2 regions of the Peribacillus sp. NPDC055009 genome follow, and region 1 is predicted to be linked to the other one. Evidence: riboswitches for the same ligand, from Rfam matches in the RefSeq annotation. Region 1 holds a riboswitch; the other holds the start of a gene.
What was found. A riboswitch is a leader RNA that binds a small molecule or an ion and turns the genes downstream of it on or off. The one in region 1 is predicted to bind FMN.

Region 1 (6,701 bases):
AGGTCTTTTCGACATATTGGCTATACGCCTTTTCGGACATGGTACAACCTGCCGCTTTTTGGTGGCCGCCTCCATCGTACTTGCCAGCAACTTCAGAAACATCAATATCGTCGTGAATTGTCCGGAAGCTGATTCTTTTACTTCCAACCATCAGGATCGCTATATAATCAAGATGCGAGAACTCTTTCGACAGTTCATTACCCAATTCTGAGTGATATGACTCTGCATGGACCACACCAGCTGTATGGGGACCGACCGTAGCCTGATAGACTTCTCTTTTTTTCCTGTTTATGTACCGATCTACCCGACTCTCTTCAACATTCAGAAGGGTTTGCTCCACTTCGTCAAAAGTAAAACTTTCAGCCGTAGACAGCTTATTTGCAATTTTCATTTCGAATTCCTCTATCGGAATCATGAAAAACAGGTCATTCAATCGTTTTGCCGTTGTATTTTTATTGACTTCCCATTCCCAAGTATCGTATTGTCGGACCAATTCAACGAATTCAGCGACAATGCTTGAAGGTTCCAGGTATTTATTTTCAACTGCATACTGATAGAATAATGATGTCGCTGCCGTCTGTTTACCATCTTCCTGTTCGACAGTTACAGATGCCCAATCATGTTCGTTCAAATGCAATGCTGACTTATGATGATCGATCAGCAGCGCTTTGCCTCCATCTTCTACAAACTGAGTAATCATTTTTTCGTTATCTTCATCAACCGATAGATCAGTAACGATCAATGTATCTTCAAGCTTGGCCTGCTCAAGAAATGCTCCTACGTTCTGATTAAGGCGACCAATTGAATTATAACTTACCACTACTTCTTCTCCGAAGGCCAGCTTAGCTATAATGCCGCAGCCGACTCCATCTAAATCATTATGTGTAAAGAGATGGTACACACAAACCCCTCCTAGTAACTAATAAATTTACTTTTCCCTAAAGACATGAATTTCAATTGCAATCTTTACAATTGTAGCATAATCATATCCGCATATTTTATCATGCTTCCATTACGTGATGCTTTTGTTCGTTTTTTTTTTCGAAAAATCCCCTGATGATTCTTTATTTTCCATAATTTATAACGTCCATTACTTTGAAGTCGAGGTTTTTCCATTGAAGAGGTTGCTGTGAGTGGTGAAGATCAGCATTCACTAATCGATCAAATGGCTAGGAATTTTACGAACTTTGAAGAATTGCTTAATGGTTTAAAAAGCCAGACCCAATCCGACAAATGATCCGGTACATCAAAAAAAGCCGCAGGGACGTTATTCCCTGCGGCTTCCTTATACCAAATCACTGTTCAATCAATTTTCCAAGGTTGGCCATTTCAATTGCACTAACGGCCGCTTCATAGCCTTTGTTACCTGATTTTGTTCCTGCACGTTCAATCGCTTGTTCAATATTTTCAGTTGTCAGCAAACCGAAGATAACCGGTACACCCGTTTCCAAGGAAACGGAAGCCATGCCTTTAGCCGCTTCATTACAGACATAATCATAATGTGAAGTGGCACCCCTGATTACCGTTCCAAGACCGATTACCGCATCATATTTACCTGTATTCACAAGTTTTTTTGCAATTAACGGTAGTTCAAAAGCACCCGGGACCCAAGCGATGTCAACATCATTCTCATCAACGCCATGACGCTTAAGGCCATCCAATGCCCCTCCTAAAAGCTTGCTTGTGATAAACTCATTAAATCTTCCTACCACGATACCGACTTTCAATCCTGATCCGATTAATTGTGCTTCAATAGTTTTCCCCATGTCCAATTCCTCCTAATTTTAAAAAACAATATAATTTTTTGTTCTGTAAGATGTAATTACTTAAATCCTCAAGCTTTCGGGATGTTCAGTTCAAGCTCCTGGTTCCCGATAGTATCATTTTGTTGAAGATACCGAATCAAATCGGCTATCGTAATGAACTTCAGGTTGAATTTATCAGCGATGACTTCTAAATCGGATACCCGGGCCATCGATCCATCTTCATTCATGATTTCACAAATGACACCAGCTGGAGCGGCACCGCATAACTTCGCCAAGTCCACCGATGCCTCTGTATGTCCCGCCCTCCTTAATACGCCGCCTTCTTTTGCGACTATCGGAAAAGTGTGACCAGGCCTTTGGAAATCTTCAGCGACCGAATCTTCATTAAGAAGCTCAAGGATGGTTAAGGACCTTTCAAAAGCACTGATTCCTGTAGAGGTGCTTTTATGATCGACACTTACCGTAAAAGCAGTGCCATGATGATCGGTATTTTCTCCAACCATAGGATGCAGTTTCAATTTCGCTGCCAGTTCTTCAGTGATGGTTGTACATATCAAACCACGTCCATGAGTCGCCATGAAATTAATCGCTTCCGGTGTCGCCTTTTCGGCCAGCACTACAAAATCCCCTTCATTTTCACGGTCTTCATCATCGGATACGATTACTACCTTGCCTGCCTTCAAATCTTCTATCGCTTCTTCTATTGTATGGAACATCATTACACCGCCCTTTTATTAGAATCCATGCTCTGCCAAAAACTCTAAATTCAGTCCTGGTTTTGGATTGCCATTTTTCATTTGATGTATTATATATTTCCCTATCATGTCGTTTTCGATGTTAACGATATCGCCAGCCGCTTTTTGTCCCAATATGGTGTCCTGATGAGTCAATGGAATCAGTGATACAGTCAATAGGTTCCTTTCGATCCCAAATATCGTCAAGCTCGTTCCATCAATGGCCACGGATCCTTTTGGAATGCAAAAGGCACTGAGCCCCTCTTCCAATTGGATTACATAATAAACGGCATTTTCTTTCCGTTCTTTTTTGATGATCGTTCCGGTTCCGTCGATATGACCTGAAACAAAATGACCGCCAAACCTTCCCTGTGCACTCATGGCTCGTTCAAGATTCACAGGTGATCCCAATTTCAATGTCCGTATCGAGGAAGCTTTGACCGTTTCCGGCATCACGTCGACCGTAAACAAACTTTTAGTGAAGGACGTTACCGTTAAGCAGACCCCGTTTACTGAAATACTATCCCCCAGATGAACATCTTCAAGGATTTTTTCAGAACGAATCGATAACTCCATACTGCTTTTTCCTTTGTTCATGGAATGAACGGTACCGATATCCTCAATGATTCCCGTAAACATGTTTTTCCCCCTTTTATAAAATATAAAAAACCCCTTAGGATGACCTAAGGAGTTAGCAGGAGAAATGAGTGAAAAAATTGTATACCTAAAAAGCCTAACATTTTCATTTTTGAAAAATTAGGCGTACGTATACACTTGGGTTCCACACGTCCTTCTCCCATCCAGACTTTACTGTCGGCTTTGGAATCTCACCAAATCCTGCCTTTAACAGGCTCGCGGGCTTAGAATTTCTTCATCACCGCCGGTTGGGATTTTCACCCGACCCCGAAGGACTAAAATAATATGAATCTTTGAATATTTTATCACCATAAAGTGAAGATGTAAAATTTCTAACCTTAAATGGTTCAATTGTTACAGAAACTTCCTCTCTTTATGGAAAAACGACCTCCAAAGTCCCCGATGTGCTCCAAAGAGGTTAATCAGGCTAAATATGTGGAATAGGGTTAGAGGATCACAATTCATATAAGGAGGAAGCCTTATGCTTATTTCCATCATCAACTTGATTTTCTATCTGTTCGTCGTCACGATGAATTTTTCAGCTAATTACCTGCCATTGAACGGCCAGACATCAGGAGAGATTTCCGATAAACTTGATGTCCTTTTCACTCCTGCAGGATATGTATTTTCCATATGGGGCTTGATCTATTTCCTGCTCGCCATCTGGGTATTCAGGCAGTTTTTAAGCAAACACCAAAACAGCCCTGCTTATAAGGCATCCTTCCCTTGGTTCGCTTTAAGCTGTGTCTTGAATGGCGCTTGGCTTTTGGCTTGGCACTATGAGCACTTTTTGTTATCCGTATTCATTATCATTGCTCTTTTGGCTACTTTAATGGTCATTTATACTAACGTAAAAAAAGTGAAGCATGAGTCTTTCGACCTATTTCCGTTTTCCGTTTATACAGGCTGGGTAAGTGTTGCAACGATCGCTGACATTTCTTATTACCTCACGTATATCAAATGGGACGGTTTTGGGGTTTCCAGTTCAACCTGGACGATCGTCCTGCTGATTGCAGCAACAATCCTGGCTTTTGTCTTTGCAGGTAAAAACCGGGATTGGTGCTATCCTCTCGTATTCGTTTGGGCGTTCATAGGCATCGGGATACGAAATAGCTCCGCCTATCCGGTAATTACGGACATTTCTTATATACTGGCTGTCATCACTTTTATCGTATCCATCACCATCTTCATTAAAAGTAGAAGGAATATGGTAGCCTAAAATGCTTGCTGAAGATCTTGCCAGACATCCTGCCAAGCTTCTAGGCCAACTGAGAGACGGACCAGCTGGTCACTGATGCCCATTTGTTTCCGTGAATCATCAGGAACTGCAGAGTGCGTCATGGTAGCGGGATGCTGGATCAATGTTTCGGCATCCCCAAGACTTACGGCAATTTTGATTAGTTTCAATTTATTTAGGAATTCCTGTGCATCCTGTTTTGTGCCATGCAATTCGAAAGAGATAAGGCCGCCGCCATGTTTCATCTGTTTTTGCATTATATAATGATCCGGTGAAGCTTCATCACCTGGATAATATACCTTTTTCACTTTTGGATGTTTCTTAAGTTCATGAAAGATTTCCATTGCATTGGCCGAATGACGGTCCATCCTGACAGGCAAGGTCTTTAACCCCCGCAATAGTAACCAGGCATCGAAAGGTGAAATGATTCCACCGATATCCTTCTGTGTAGTCCCTGCTACCTGATTCATGAATTCCTTCTTACCTACGACAAGTCCTGCAACGACATCCCCATGCCCGCAAAGATATTTAGTAGCGCTATGAAGGACGATATCACAGCCATACTCAAGCGGTCTCTGTAGATATGGCGTCGAAAACGTATTATCCACTACGACCGTCACATTATGTTCCTTCGCAACTTTCACCACCATCTGTAAATCAATCATTTTCATTGTCGGATTGATCGGGGTTTCTACATAGATGCAGGTCGTTTCAGGCCGAATCATTTTCCTTACCTGTTCTTCTGTATCCATCTCACAAAAATCATGAGTGATGCGGTATTTATTTTTCATAAGCTGCAGAAGGCCAAATGTACAACCATATAACCCCTGTGAGCATAGGATATGATCATCTGTTTTCGTTAACGCAAAAAGCACAGCTGAAACGGCGGCCATGCCTGAACCGAAAGCAAGGCCAGCTTCCCCGCCTTCCAAAGCGGCAATCTTTTCTTCAAGCACATGTACCGTTGGATTTCCAAGTCGTGAATATATATATCCATCTTCCATACCGGCGAAACGCCTCTCCCCTTGCTCGGCATTTTCGAAAGTGAATGTTGAGGTTTGAAATAAGGGTGTTGCCAAGCTTCCTAAATGCTTCTTTGAGTCATATCCTTCATGGATGACTGCCGTTTCAAACTTTTTATACTTTCCTGTCATACCGTCTCCTCCTAACCTATGTCTATTGCTATCATATGTCAAAAACCTATATAAAGGAAGCGTTTTCATTCATGGTCATCACCTATAAATGAACCCCTGAATTTAGTAAAGATGATATGATTTCCGTAGGGCAATAGATGAACAAGTTCAGATGGATTTACCCGGGCATTCGTAAAAAAGGGACAGCCGCCATGGCCGTCCCTTTTTCCGAATCATTCATCGACTACGATGTTTCCACCATAGAAGGTTACTCTCGTTAATGGCAGCTCTAGTTCACGAGCCATTTTTTTCAACTCTCGCTCTTCTCTTTCCGTTACGATTGAAATGACAGTGCCATCTGCACCTGCACGCCCAGTTCTACCCGATCTATGGATATATTGTTCGATGTTGTCAGCCATATCAATATGAACGACCGCAGTAAGGCCTTTTATATCTAGCCCCCTTGCCGCTACATCCGTTGCTATCAGCATCGGGGATTTTCCGGAACGAAGCTTGCGCAGCGCTTTCTCCCTGTCGACCTTATTGGATTCGCCGTGAAGCACGCCCATTTCAATACCTTTATAGCTCAGCTTTTCATGTAAGACGCTCAGCTCTGCTATATCATTCAGGAAGGCAAGGGCCTTCACATCTTTAAGTCTTGTGATTTTCTCTAGAATCTTGGACTTTTCCCGTCTCTCAACAACAAAGTAAAGATGGTCCACCTTTGATTCCATTTTTTCATGCTTATCAACCTTGATCATTTCGGGTTCATTCATGAATCCCCTGGCCGCTTTTTCCGTTTCCTCCGGCAGGGTCGCTGAAAACACCATGATTTGCCGGTCTTTTAGCGTTGTTTTGATAATATTATTGATCGTTCCCATATGCTCCGGAGTGATCAATTGGTCACCTTCATCAAGTACTATCGTCTTAACTTCGTGCATTTTCAATTTCTTTTGGGCAATCAATTCGTAAATCCGTCCCGGTGTTCCAGCAATCACCTGTGGACGCTTCTTCAGTTTGTCCAATTGCCTTTTCACATTTGCACCACCGATGAATGCTGCGCCCGTAATGCCGCTTCCCTCTGACCAAATGCGAATTTCTTCATTGATTTGCATGACCAGTTCTCGTGATGATGCCAAAATCAAAGCTTGGGGCGATTTTTTTTCAGGATCTATCTTTTCCAGCAATGGCAGTA
Region 2 (6,701 bases), on a different contig from region 1:
CAAAAAAATCGCACATACCTGCTTTACCAGAAGGATGAGTCCTCCCCAAGGTTTCTTGTTCCAAGCAATATGGGATATCAGGACTTTGATGAAGCGCTGCAGGCTGGAAAAGGGGAGGCAGACATCGAGGGAATTTCACCTGCAATCCCGCCTGACCTGAAATGGGAAAGGATAAGCTCGAATGGAGATCTTGTGATCATTCAATTATCAGATCAAGCTGCTATTGAAAATAGTGAGGAATCCCTTCAAGCTTTAGAAGCCATCCTCTTCATAGCTAAGGATTTTGGTTTTGAAAAAGTGAAGTTTGAAAATGCTCCAATTGAAGAGGTAGGCCAGCTGAATTTAACTGAAGACATATTGGTGCCCAAAGCTCCGAACCAAGTGAATTGATGCAGCGGGCTTAGGTTTAATAAATATGAAGGTTTTTCATATGATGGTGTGTTATAAACACACTGTCCATGGTAAGCAAAAGCCCCTTGCATTTACAGAAAAAGTGCCCGCGCTGACGGGCACTTTTTTGTCTTATAATGAAATACGGGCCATGAATGTAATTTCTTCTGTTTCCATTAAAAATTGTTTCATGTTATCCTCCAATGGTAAATCAAAGCTCAAAACCATGATGGCTTCCCCGCCAGCTTCTTTACGGCCAACCTGCATGGTGGCGATATTCACTCCGTGATCACCCAGGACCTTACCTACGTTACCGATTACACCAGGTTTATCGGTATGCTGGATATAAAGTAAATTCGGTTCTGGATGAAAGTCGATTTTGAAACCATTCAAACTTACAATTCGAGAACCGTAATTTTCGATATAGGTCCCACTGATTGTTAATTCACGGTGGTCACCTTTTACTTTAAGGCTGATCAAATTCGAGTAACCTAAAGAGTCCGTAGAGATTTTTTCACCAACGGTTATGCCACGCTCTTTTGCGATCAACAAGGCATTCACTTCATTTACAGATGCATCGACTCTTGATCTGAAAAAGCCGGAGATTAGACTTTTTGTAAGAATCGCTGTATCGAAATCCAATGATTCTCCGGCATACGTAACGGAGATCTCCTGAATTCCTTCATTCATGCACTGAGAAGCAATGGATCCCATTTGCTGAACAAGTTGATAGAATGGCTGTACCTTTTCAAAAACTTCTTTAGATATGGCTGGCAGGTTGATCGAACTTGAGACTGGATTTCCTTCGAAATAGGTCAATACCTCCTGGGCAACCTGTACGGCAACATTTAATTGGGCTTCTTTAGTTGAAGCACCCAGATGAGGTGTAGCAATGACGCTATCCAGTTCAAGCAGTTTATGGCCAATTGGAGGTTCTTCGACGAAAACGTCCAGTGCCGCCCCTGCGACATGTCCTTGAACTAACATTTCATATAAATCATCTTCGTCCAGAATACCGCCCCGGGCGCAGTTAAGTACATAAACCCCTTTTTTACAGGTAAGCAGTTTTTCTTTATTGATTAATCCTCTAGTTTCTTTCGTAAGTGGTGTATGAACAGTAATGATGTCTGCTTTAGGAAGCAATTCATCTAACGGCAGGGCAGTTACGGACATTTTCTTTGCACGATCGACAGTAAGGAACGGGTCATAGACAATGACATCCATGCCGAATACCTTAGCGCGTTTGGCAATTTCCCCTCCGATACGTCCAAAGCCAACTATTCCTAATGTTTTACCACGAAGTTCAGTACCCGTATATGAAGAACGTTTCCACTCCCCATTCTTCAGTGAAGCATAAGCTTGCGGAATGTGGCGCATTAATGAAGCCATCATGGCGAATGTATGTTCAGCTGTTGAAATGGTGTTGCCGTCAGGTGCGTTAACCACGACAATCCCGCGTTTTGTCGCCGAGGGGATATCTATGTTATCAACACCGACACCAGCGCGTGCTATAATTTTTAGCTGCGGCATACGGTTCATTAAATCCTCTGAAACCTTCGTAGCACTTCTTACAAGAATTGCATCAATCTGATCAAGTTCGTTTGCAGCTTCCTCTACGGTCTTTTGAATGAGATGAATATTGGATGCCTCAGATAGCGGTCCGAGTCCTTCTGGTTTAATGGCGTCTGCTACTAAAATCCGATACACGACTTAACACCTTCCTAGGAAAAAAATTATCTTAAATTTCAGTTAATTTTACAATTGAAATGCTGAATATGTCAATTTGGCTTAACTGGATGTAAGCGCTTAATAGAATGGTGATCTTCTGATCATCTGTTTAATGTCGCGATATAAATGGCTTTATCAAGGATTGAATAGTATAAAAAAAATTTTCATTATTTCGAATTTTCATTTTTGTATCCACTATTTATTTTAAGCCATTCACTGTGACGATCGATAATCATCCTGAATGAATCAACTGAGAAAAAAAGTGCTATCAAAAAACAGGTAATTCAGATATAATGGAAAGTATAAAAAAATTTTATAGATCTATCTTCGGGGCGGGGCGCAATTCCCCACCGGCGGTGATGAAGAGTTTCTTCTTCTAAGCCCGCGAGCCTTACAAGGCAGGATTTGGTGCAATTCCAAAGCCGACAGTATAGTCTGGATGGGAGAAGATGGAGGTTCCTGAGTGCGTTTCAACAGTTATTTGCTGAACGTTTGTTTGATGTAACCTTTAATTTATCCCTTTAATTCTATTGGAATTAAAGGTTTTTTTATTGAACATCAACATATTTTGGAACCCTAACCTCTTTTTCAGGTAGATCGGAAAAGAAGGAGAGAGACCTATGAAAAAGAACAAAGTGAAAAAAACGGTCACACTTGCCATGATGGGAAGCATTTCTTATTTATTGATGCTTTTAAATTTCCCGTTTCCGGGATTCCCGCCTTTTCTCAATGTTGATTTTAGCGACATACCAGCACTGATGGCGGCATTGATTTTCGGACCGATGGCTGGAATTCTAGTCGAGTTCATTAAGAACCTATTGGATTTAGTCATGACAGGGACCTTGACTGCTGTACCTGTGGGGCATATTGCTAACTTCATAGCCGGAATACTGTTTGTCTTGCCGACTTATTATGTATTTCAGAAAATCAATTCAAAAAAAGGGATGACATTCGCTTTACTTGCGGGAACAGTTTCCATGGCAGTATTCATGAGTGTTTTAAACTATTATGTCTTCTTACCGGCTTATACCTTCTTTATGGGATGGGATGCAATGTCGGCACCCGAGTCAAGAGAGCTCGTTACGACGGCAATCTTGCCTTTCAATGTGATAAAAGGCGTACTCATCACATCCGTATTCATGTTGCTGTTCATTAAATTACAGACATGGATCAATAAACAAACATTATATAAGAATGCTTAATGGCATTAACGATAGAAATAAAAAAACAACCGGATATTTGTATTCGGTTGTTTTTTTATGCCTGTTTCATTTTGGAATGGGATGGCAAAAAAAAGCCATTTTCGATTGAAAATGGCTTGTACGTTATTCGAATTTAAGTGCATCTCCGTCAAATGCCTCGTCAGCAACTTTAATAGAATCCGTTGGGCATCCTTCAAATGCATCCATCATGTCATCTAAAAGTACATCAGGAATTTCAACGATTCCCTCGTTATCGTCAAGGGTAACAAATGCAATCCCTTCGTCATCGTAATCATATATATCTGGTGCCGCTGCTCCGCAAGCTCCACAAGCTATGCATGTTTCTTTATCCACAATAGTAAATTTAGCCATGAATATAACCCCTCCTAAGTTGATTGACAACTGATAATCTTTTTATTTCAGATTATTATCTCTTTCTTATTGTAAGACCGAATGCCAAACTTTTCAATAGAAATTGTATTGATAATAACTATCATGTAGCACAATGTCAACGGAAAACATCGAAATACTTAACTTGGTTCTTTCCATGATTCGTCATTTAGTCACATAATTTTCCTTGTATTCATCAATAATAACGGCGATTTTTGCAGTTATTTGTTACAATGGGTTTATTGGTTAAATGAAACAAGGATGTGAGTCCCATGAATAATTATCTACAGGCCATCATTCTATATGCGATAAAAAAATTTCAAGGCGAACGCTCCATTTATGCTATATACCATATGCTGCAAGGGAAGAAATCGTCACAAACAATCCAGGATGCCCATTTATTCGGGCTAACGGATATTTTTGGGACAATACCTCGATTTACCCGTCAGCAATTAAATCAAAACATTGAACATTTACTTAAGCATGACTTGATTAAATTAACGGATAAACCAGATGCATATGAAATTAGTATGCAAGGTGAGGGAATGTTAGTCGATTACTTTAAAAATAATCCTTTTCCGGCGTATATTAATGGTTGGAAATATCACAATATCACCCCGGTTTTCTGGGGAAGGTTAAACTTACTCATTCAAACCATATCCCATATTGTCCACAATGAAAGACGTTTTTATCCGATACAAAGAAATCCCAAAATCCAATTCTTCGTAAAGGAATTTTTACATGCCAATCGTCAGGATCGAGCATTGATTGCCCAACATCTATATGATGAACTGATATCCCTTTTAGAAAGTCAAAGTGATATGAAACGAGACATATTCATTTTGAAAATAACCGGGATCAACAGGATTGGACTTACGTTTGAACAGATTGCAAAAAGGAAGGATGTAGAAGAAGAGTATGTCCGCTTTACATTCCTTGACTCATTGCATCAAATGCTTGCTGAAATGGAAACGGGAAAGGATTACCCTCTCTTGTCCACATTAACAAATGATTGGAAAAGTAGTGGGAATCCTCATTTGACACAATCTACACAGGCTACTTTACGATACATCCATGAAGGGAAAAGTCTGGGTGAAATTGCTGAAATCCGCAGATTGAAAGTCAACACCATCGAAGATCACCTCGTAGAAATTGTCTTATCGGACAAGAGTTTTCCGATTTCAGATTATGTGAATATCGAGGATGAGAGGAAAATTGCTGAAGCTATTAAGGAACTTGGAACAAAAAAGCTTAAAGCAATCAAGCAGATGGTCGATAATAAAGAGATAAGCTTTTTCCAAATAAGACTTGTACTTGCGAAAATAGGTGAGTGATGATGAATATAGAACGAGTCCTCAAAGAAAAATTCGGTTTTGATGAATTCCGTCCTGGACAAAAGGAAGTGGTTGAATCATTGATGTCCGGCAATCATACCTTAGCGATGCTACCGACCGGATCAGGTAAATCATTATGCTACCAGCTGCCGGCTTATCTTTTAAATAAGACTGTCCTAATTGTCTCCCCATTATTATCATTAATGCAGGATCAAGCAGATCAGCTGAAGATGAGTGGCGAAAAAAGTGTATTGACCCTCAACTCCTTTTTGACATTAAATCAAAAAAGGAAAGCTTTCGACCGGTTGCATAGTTATCGTTTTATCTTTTTATCTCCTGAAATGTTAAGCCTGGAGGGTGTAATAAAATCCTTGAAATCCATAGATATAGGTTTGTTCGTCATAGATGAAGCTCACTGCATCTCACAATGGGGGTATGATTTCCGTCCGGATTATTTGAATTTAGGAGAAGTGAGGCGTGAATTGAACAATCCGTTGACTCTTGCCCTGACAGCAACTGCAACCGATGAGGTCCGGAGGGATATCGTTGGTAAACTCAATATTAAGCCGGTCAATGAAACGGTCTCATCTGTTGATCGGGAAAATATCGCAATTATTGTCGAGCGAATGTTCAGCTACGATGAGAAGCTAGCACGTGTGCTGGAGCTTGTCAGAAAATTTACCGGAAGCGGGATTATTTATTTTTCCTCTAAAAAAGTGGCGGAATCTGTCACAAGATTTTTACAGGAAAACGGGATTGATAGTGTCAATTATTATCACGGTGGAATGGAACAGGAACAAAGGATGCTGATTCAGCAACAATTCATTTCTGGCCAGTTAAAGATTATATGTGCAACAAGTGCTTTTGGAATGGGTGTGAATAAATCCGATGTCAGATATGTTATCCATTTTCATATCCCATCGACGATGGAAGCATATCTTCAGGAGATAGGCAGGGCGGGACGGGATCGTAAGCAAAGTGTGGCTGTCTTATTATATAGTGAAGGGGATGAAGGGCTTCCGCTGCATTTGATGGAGCAGCAGTTGCCTTCGGATTCTCAAATCGATGGTGTATGTTCTTTCCTTAATGCATCACAAAAGATTCCGGTGAATTTGACCCTTTCAGAAAAAGAACAGCTGTCTCAATCCTTTTCGTTAAACGAAGTCCAGCTGCGTTTTTTTACCCAGTTTACGGGTAATAACCTACATCAAGTGGCTGCGATGAAAGAGTATTGTCAAAAGAGGAAATCCAGGAATCAAGAAAAGCTGCATAACTTCCTGCACTGGATCTATGCACCGGAATGTCGACGTTTAGGAATACTGGACTACTTTGGAGAAGAGCATCGGGAAGTGAATCCCATCTGTTGTGATATTTGTGGGATGGATACCGAAAAAATGGCTGATGTATGGCCGGAAGTCAAGGTGGATCCGGTCAATTCCTTTTCCTCGTGGAAAAAGGAATTGGCTTATATCTTATTAAAGAAGGAATATGGCAATGAAAAATAAGCAAGCTGAAATGATTAAACAACTTACAGATAAACAGTTGCTATTTAATTTGTTTCTTACACAAATTATTCTCTTAACGTTAGCCATCTTTTTAGGTATTATTTTATTTAAAGACCGTTCTGCCTTTTTCGACTTATTTATCTATGATGACC

Region 2: another riboswitch for FMN. It lies ahead of ACWF5P_RS09750 (ECF transporter S component); the one in region 1 lies ahead of ribE (riboflavin synthase).

The regions. Positions count from the first base shown of each region.
Region 1 is NZ_JBSGVZ010000006.1:175,732-182,432, reverse strand. It holds gene ACWF5P_RS12075 (DHH family phosphoesterase) at 1-901, opposite strand, end outside; gene ribH (6,7-dimethyl-8-ribityllumazine synthase) at 1,296-1,766, opposite strand; partial or broken gene ribB (3,4-dihydroxy-2-butanone-4-phosphate synthase) at 1,844-2,482, opposite strand; gene ribE (riboflavin synthase) at 2,501-3,139, opposite strand; FMN riboswitch at 3,285-3,415, opposite strand; gene ACWF5P_RS12055 (TspO/MBR family protein) at 3,618-4,355, shown strand; gene megL (methionine gamma-lyase) at 4,352-5,527, opposite strand; gene ACWF5P_RS12045 (DEAD/DEAH box helicase) at 5,740-6,701, opposite strand, start outside.
Region 2 is NZ_JBSGVZ010000004.1:295,129-301,829, forward strand. It holds gene ACWF5P_RS09740 (hypothetical protein) at 1-390, shown strand, start outside; gene serA (phosphoglycerate dehydrogenase) at 523-2,097, opposite strand; FMN riboswitch at 2,438-2,573, shown strand; gene ACWF5P_RS09750 (ECF transporter S component) at 2,739-3,320, shown strand; gene ACWF5P_RS09755 (ferredoxin) at 3,444-3,692, opposite strand; gene ACWF5P_RS09760 (helix-turn-helix domain-containing protein) at 3,983-5,044, shown strand; gene ACWF5P_RS09765 (RecQ family ATP-dependent DNA helicase) at 5,047-6,549, shown strand; gene ACWF5P_RS09770 (CPBP family glutamic-type intramembrane protease) at 6,539-6,701, shown strand, end outside.